Linked DNA regions of Pontibacter akesuensis. The protein of the gene in region 1 interacts with the protein of each later gene in a pairwise test. Links are inferred from orthologs where the notes say so. Each region holds a gene or a part of one and is shown in the gene's direction. Other genes may lie near its edges.

Evidence for each region. Proteins that work in one complex are often made in the same cells at the same time.
Region 2: the proteins of A0W33_RS19680 (region 1) and A0W33_RS09785 interact in binary tests that used the Escherichia coli proteins (3 or more experiments, as listed by UniProt). The link is inferred for Pontibacter akesuensis from one-to-one orthologs.

What each region holds. Positions count from the first base shown.
Region 1 is NZ_CP014766.1:4,641,659-4,645,113, reverse strand. What follows is about bases 280-3,182. They hold A0W33_RS19680 (ABC-F family ATP-binding cassette domain-containing protein), read left to right. Parts: upstream 280-719; coding sequence 720-2,645; downstream 2,646-3,182. Other genes in these bases: A0W33_RS19675 (alpha-amylase family glycosyl hydrolase), read right to left, coding at 2,757-3,182; A0W33_RS19685 (2'-5' RNA ligase family protein), read right to left, coding at 280-384. Also shown: more of A0W33_RS19685, read right to left, coding at 1-279; more of A0W33_RS19675, read right to left, coding at 3,183-3,455. UniProt on the Escherichia coli protein: Genetic data indicate it may be involved in ribosome assembly or function.
Region 2 is NZ_CP014766.1:2,312,399-2,316,253, forward strand. What follows is about bases 100-3,402. They hold A0W33_RS09785 (2-oxoglutarate dehydrogenase E1 component), read left to right. Parts: upstream 100-427; coding sequence 428-3,202; downstream 3,203-3,402. Other genes in these bases: odhB (2-oxoglutarate dehydrogenase complex dihydrolipoyllysine-residue succinyltransferase), read left to right, coding at 3,293-3,402. Outside these bases: A0W33_RS09780 (MFS transporter), read left to right, coding at 1-2; more of odhB, read left to right, coding at 3,403-3,855. UniProt on the Escherichia coli protein: E1 component of the 2-oxoglutarate dehydrogenase (OGDH) complex which catalyzes the decarboxylation of 2-oxoglutarate, the first step in the conversion of 2-oxoglutarate to succinyl-CoA and CO(2).

The sequences.
Region 1 (3,455 bases):
GGCAAGGGAGATGTGGGGAAGCCATAGGTTGGGGTTGTAGTAAACTCCCATTTCGCTGCTCATTTCGGATACATCGCGGTGCAGGTTATCGTGCAGTTCGTTGAGCGCATTTGTCCTCAGCGCAGGAATATAGACAACAGGAGTAGGACCTGGAAATATCCCCAAACCAGTGGTGCGGATGGTGAATTTCTGCATGGTAATGCAGCTTTGCTCCAGGTACTGCTTTAGTTCTTCCAAATCAGGGGTTTCGGCGGTCAGCAGCGTTATATGCGGGTAAGGCGTTATTTTAACGCCATGTAATCCAAATTTTTTCTCTAGTTGCTCAATAATTTCTGAAACCCGGTCAGAGCTTCTTTTATCTAGTAGCGTAGTTATTGCAATCATATAGTATAGCCTTAGAGACTGAAATAAGCATAAGTTAACTTAACGGCTGCTCTTTATAATAGTTTAACAACCCCATGGCTGCACAGTCTGCTATTAGGGCATCACACTCACCTTTTTTTTATGTCAGTCCTTATTTCTGTTGCATTTGCCCTGCTGTTTGATTTATTCTCTAACTAAGAAATCACCCCGCGCTGTTGCTAATCTCTCTATATTTTATGGTGTGCAGCTGCACGAGCCAACCAACTATAAGTAAACTGCACTATTTCAGCTGTTGTGATGTTTTCATGGCACGCTTAAAAATAAGTACCTTTGCCTTTTAAAGTATAAAGGATCACATGATTTCCATCAACAACCTGAATTTCCATTTTGGCAGCCGCCCCATGTATGAGGATGCCAACCTGCATATAAAACCCAAAGATAAAATTGGCCTGATCGGCTTGAATGGCACGGGTAAGTCTACCTTGCTGCGCATTATCGTGGGGGAGTACAAGCCGGATGGCGGCAGCATCCAAATGAGCAAGGAAACTACTATCGGCTTTCTGAACCAGGATTTGCTAAGCTACGAAACCCATGAAAGTATACTTTCAGTGGCGATGCAGGCCTTTGAGGAGGCTATTTTCCTGCAGCAGGAGATAGATAAGGTGCTGGTGGAGTTTGAACATAACTTCCATGATGACCTGGTGGATAAGCTGGCAACACTGCAGGAGCGCTTCGAAACACTGGGTGGCTACACCATGCAGGCCGAGGCTGAGGCTATACTTGAGGGGTTGGGCTTCAGCACAGAAGAGCTGCAGCAGCCACTGGCCTCGTTCTCGGGCGGGTGGCGCATGCGCGTGATGCTGGCAAAGATCCTGTTGCAGAAGCCATCGCTGCTGCTGCTGGATGAGCCTACCAACCACCTCGACTTACCATCCATCAAATGGCTTGAAGCTTACCTGGACCGGTTTGAAGGAGCTGTGGTGATTGTATCGCATGACCGTGAGTTCCTCGACCGCACCACCAACATGATTGTAGAGGTGTCTGGCGCCAAGTTGAACGCCTATGCCGGCAACTACAGCTTTTATGTGGAGGAGAAGGCGCTGCGCAATGAAATTCAGCAGGGAGCTTTTGAGAACCAGCAGGCGCAGATAAAGCAGGCCGAACGTTTTATTGAGCGCTTCAAGGCCAAAGCCACCAAAGCCAAGCAGGCGCAAAGCCGCCAGAAGATGCTGGACCGAATGGACCGCATTGATGAAGTGGCTCCGGATGCCGCCAAGGTGAACTTCAGCTTTAAGTTTAACGTGCACCCCGGCCGCCACATTCTGCGCCTCGAGAACATGAGCAAGAGCTACGGCAACAAGGTAATTTTCCAGAATACAGATGTACACATCGAGCGAGGCGACAAGATTGCCCTAATTGGTGCGAATGGTAAGGGTAAGTCTACTTTGCTGCGCATTATTGCCGGTACGGAGCCTATTAAAGGTAATCGGGAGCTGGGCCACAACGTTATACTTGCTTTTTATGCCCAGCACCAGCTGGAGTCATTGAACGTGGAAAATGATATGCTGTCGGAGCTGCAGCAGGCCGGCTCGAAGAAAAGCGAAGTGGAACTGCGCACGCTGCTAGGGTCTTTCCTTTTTACAGGCGACGAAGTATACAAAAAGATAAAGGTGCTGTCGGGTGGAGAGAAAAGCCGCGTTGCCCTTGCCAAAACGCTGATCTCGGAGGCAAACTTCCTGATGCTCGACGAACCGACCAACCACCTCGACATGCAGTCGGTGAACATCTTGATCCAGGCGCTGGAGCAGTACGAGGGAACCTTTGTGGTTATCTCGCACGACCGGTACTTCGTGGAGAATGTGGCGACGAAGATCTGGTACATCGAGGACTATGAATTAAAAACATACCCGGGCACCTACCATGAGTATGAGGCGTGGCAGGAGAAGCGCGAAAAGGAGGCAAAGAAAGAATCTGCCAGCGCTCCTGTGGTGAAGGAGGTAAAGCAAACACGGGATAAAAGCGAATACTCCCAGCTGTCGAACCAGTTAAAGCAGGTGAATAACAAAATAAATGAAGTAGAGAAGGAGGTAGGGAAACTGGAGCAAAAGCTTGCCGCCCAGGAGAACCACATCGCCGACCCCTCTGTTTTCGCCGATCCAACGAAACTGCTGGAAGCAACCACAAAGTTTGATGCCATTAAAGCCGAGCTGGACAAAAAGCAGCAGGAGTGGGAGAAGCTTATGCTGGAAGTTGAATCTCTGGAAGCCAAGTTGGCTAGCTAGGAGGAAGCGTAAGGCATTACAAAAAGCCCCTGCAGCTTCTGCTGCAGGGGCTTTTTGTTTCTTCAGAGGTGAATTTTATCTTTTAAAAGATGGACAAGTACAAGCTTATACTTAGTCCAGCTCAATTACAAAGCCTTCATCGCCATACAGGGTGATGTTACCGTCTACCTCGTTTCCTTCCCTGTCAGGATCTGTTGCGGCTACTATTTTGCCTTTGTAGTGCTGTTTGCCAAGCCTGAAGATGCACGGCTTGTGGCTCATATTAAGGATGATCAGGAACTGCTTTTGCTCATACTTGCGGATGTAGGTGAGCAGCGACGACTGCGACTGCACCGGTTCGTAAGCCCCGACATTCAGAGCGGGTTCCTGTTGCCTTAGCGCAATCAACTTGCGGTAGAACGAAAGGAAGGAGTAGGGATCATCCCGCTGCACCTCTACGTTCACCCGCTGGTAATTGTGGGGCAGCCGCAGCCAGGGCTTTCCATCCGTAAATCCTGCCTGAGGACTGTTGTCCCATTGCATGGGCGTACGGGCAGGGTCGCGGCTAAGGTCTTTGTCCGGCATGTTCAGGCCCTGTGGGTCTTTTACCTCATCCGGCGGAATCGGCACATCGCGCATGCCTAGTTCGTCGCCATAGTATAAAGTGGGGGTTCCGCGAAGGGTGAGCAGCAGCATAGCAGCCACTTTTGCCTGCGAAAGGCCCACGCGGCTGGTAATGCGCGGCTGGTCGTGGTTGCCAATAACCCAGTTTGGCCAACCGTCCTCGGGAATAGCGCCTTCGTATTCATCAATGTGAGAGGAAAGCGCCTG
Region 2 (3,855 bases), 2.3 Mb from region 1 along the record:
GAAGTGTAAAACCACTTTCCATCAATCTGAAAAGGGTCAGGCAGTGGCCTTTACTAAATGTATCGTGTTTCTAGTCTTGCCACAGGTTCCGCTTAGCAGTTAACCGACCTGAAACAGGCAGGTTGCTGCGGCTTTTCATGCTTGCTGCTCTTGCATAGTGCGCTTAGTATCAATATTGTGGACACGGATGGGGTGATGCCAGGATTCAGTTATACAGTTTTGCTGCCCCACGTGATCGCATTAACAGGCAGATACTAAGAAGATTAAGCGCCCTTGGAAACTTTATACAACCGAAGCAGCAAAAACAGGGTATTTACTAGAACATTAGTCTTGATAATGAGTTGTATTTGCTTATGCGAATGTGTGAAATTTGATTTTTCAATAATACTTCTAACTTTGTCTTTCACACACGCAGTAGTTTTAAATTATGGATAAATATACGTACATCGCCAACGCGCACGGCGATTATATAGATGGTCTGTACAAGGACTATCAGCAAAACCCAGAGTCAGTAGACGCTGGCTGGCGCAAATTCTTTGAAGGTTTTGATTTTGCTTCCGCCTATGGCGAGAACGGACACAACGGTGAAGCCGTTGCTATCGCTGCTCCGGCTCCAACTGCAGCTCCTGCGAAAGGAACTGTGGCAGAAGGCGAGTCGGAGAAAGAGGTGGCCGTGCGCAACCTCATCCACGCGTACCGCACACGCGGCCACCTGCGCGCGCTCACGAACCCGGTACGTGCCCGCAAAGACCGCAAAGCGCGTCTTGATCTGGCTGATTTCGGATTGACGGAAGCTGACCTGGACACCGTGTTCAACGTGGGAGAAGTGATCGGCATCGGCCCGGCCACTTTGCGCGACATTGAGGCTGCCCTGAAAAAAATCTATTCAGGCGCCATCGGCTTTGAGTACATGTACATCCGCGACGCGGAGGTGCTGGAGTGGTTCAAAGAGAAAGTGGAGAAAGACTCGCTTAACTTCAACCCATCACTCGATTTCAAGAAGCGCATCCTTTCCAAACTAAACGAGGCAGTGGTGTTTGAGAACTTCCTGCACACGAAGTTTTTGGGCCAGAAGCGTTTCTCACTGGAAGGTGGCGAAACAACCATCCCCGCCCTGGATGCCATCATCGACAAAGGCTCTGAACTGGGCGTTGAAGAAGTAGTGATCGGTATGGCGCACCGTGGCCGCCTGAACGTGCTGGCCAACATCATGGGCAAAACCTATGAGCAGATCTTCACGGAGTTTGAAGGCACCGCTGTTCCGGATTTGACTATGGGTGACGGTGACGTGAAGTACCACATGGGCTTCTCGTCTGAAGTAATCACCCCATCCGGCAACAAAGTGAACCTGAAACTGGCGCCGAACCCATCGCACCTGGAGGCGGTGAACCCGGTAGTAGAAGGCTTTGTACGTGCCAAAATAGACACGCTTTATAACAAGGATGCAGACAAGATCCTTCCGATCCTGATTCACGGTGATGCCGCCGTGGCAGGCCAGGGCATTGTGTACGAAGTGACGCAGATGGCGAACCTGGAAGGCTACAACACCGGTGGTACCATCCACTTTGTGATTAACAACCAGGTAGGTTTCACAACCGATTTTGAAGATGCCCGCTCCTCTATCTACAGCACAGACGTTGCCAAGGTAATTGATGCGCCGGTGTTGCACGTGAACGGGGATGACCCGGAGGCGGTGGTGTTTGCCATGCGCTTTGCCATGGAATACCGCCAGAAGGTGAACAACGACATCTTTATCGACATGGTGTGCTACCGCCGCCATGGCCACAACGAGTCAGACGAGCCGAAGTTCACGCAGCCACAGCTGTACAACCTCATCTCGAAGCACGCCAACCCACGCGAAGTATACAACAAGCAGTTGATTGCAAGCGGTGCGATTGAAGCAGACTTGGCTAAGAGCATGGACAAGGAGTTCCGCAAAATGCTGCAGGACCGCTTGGACATGGTGAAGCAGAAGCCGCTGCCTTACAACTACCAGCAGATGGAGAAAGAGTGGCAGGAACTGCGCCGTTCCGAGCCAGAGGATTTTAATCAATCGCCGGAAACAGGTATCTCTGCTGAGGCGGTAGAAGCCGTAGGAAAGGCACTGACCGAATTGCCACAGGGCTTTAAGCCACTCAAGCAGATCGAAAAGCTGATTAAGGAGCGCAAGGAAATGTTCTTCGAGACCAAGCAACTGAACTGGGCAGCCGGCGAATTGCTGGCTTACGGCTCTATTTTGCTGGATGGCCGAATTGTGCGTTTCTCCGGTCAGGATGTGCAGCGCGGTACTTTCTCACATCGCCACGCGGTGTTGCACGATGCCGTTACCAGCGCGCCTTACAACAACCTGAACTATATTCGTGAGGGCCAGGGTTCTTTCGAGATCTACAACTCGCTGCTGTCGGAGTATGGCGTGCTAGGTTTTGAGTTTGGCTATTCCATGGCGAACCCGAACGCACTCGTGATCTGGGAAGCCCAGTTCGGTGACTTTGCCAACGGTGCCCAGGTAATGATCGATCAGTTTATCACAGCCACAGAATCAAAGTGGCAGCGCATGAACGGTCTGGTGATGCTGTTGCCGCACGGCTACGAAGGCCAGGGACCGGAGCACTCGAATGCCCGCCCGGAGCGCTTCCTGCAGCTAGCTGCCGAGAACAACATCTTCGTGACAAGTATAACCACACCGGCTAACCTGTTCCACTTCATGCGTCGCCAGTTGGCGCTGCCGTTCCGCAAGCCGGCTATCAACATGTCGCCTAAGTCGTTGCTGCGCCACCCGCTGGTGTCTTCTCCGGTAGCCGACTTTACATCGGGAGGCTTTAAAGAAGTTATAGGTGATGACTACGCCACGGCTAAGTCTGTGAAGAAAGTGTTGCTGTGCTCTGGCAAAGTATACTTTGATTTACTGGAAGAGCAGCAGAACAGCAAGCGCAAGGACGTGGCACTTATCCGTCTGGAGCAGATGGCGCCATTCCCGAAAGTGCAGTTGGAGGCTGAGCTTGCCAAGTATAAAGACGCGAAGATTTACTGGGTACAGGAAGAGCCTGAGAATATGGGCGGCTGGACGTACATCCTGCGCCTGATGCGCAAGCAGATCGAGGACGTGGTGGCCCGTAAAGCCAGTGCCTCGCCTGCCACAGGTTACAACAAGGTACACGTAAAAGAGCAGCAGGAACTGGTGCAAAGAGCATTCGCCATCTAATGAATAATTTAAAATGAGTAATGACTAATTAAGTAGATTAGTCATTACTCATTCATAATTCTTAATTCGTAATTCATAATTGAATAATATATGAGCTTAGAAGTAAAAGTGCCTACCGTAGGTGAATCGATCACTGAGGTAACTATAGCCCAGTGGCTTAAGAAAGACGGTGACCGTGTGGAGATGGATGAGGTGATTGCTGAGCTGGAATCTGACAAAGCCACATTCGAACTGCCAGCTGAAGGCGCAGGCATTTTACGTATTGTAGCACAAGAAGGCGATACCATCGAAATCGGTGCTGTGATCTGCAGAATCGATCAGGATGGTGTTTCGGCATCTGCTCCTGCGGCGGCCCCTGCTGCCCAGGCGTCACAGCCAGCCGCGCAAGCAGCTGCTCCTGCCGAGGCGGCATCGCAGCCAGCCGCAGTAGCAGCCGGTGAGCCAGTAGAAATGAAAGTGCCGACTGTTGGTGAATCCATCACAGAAGTAACGATCGCCAGTTGGCTGAAAAATGACGGCGACCATGTGGAAATGGACGAAGTAATCGCTGAGCTGGAGTCTGATAAAGCTACTTTTGAGCTGCCGGCTGAAGCTGCCGGTACACTGCAGATTGTAGCTCAGCAAGGCGATACGGTAGAGATTGGTGGGCTGCT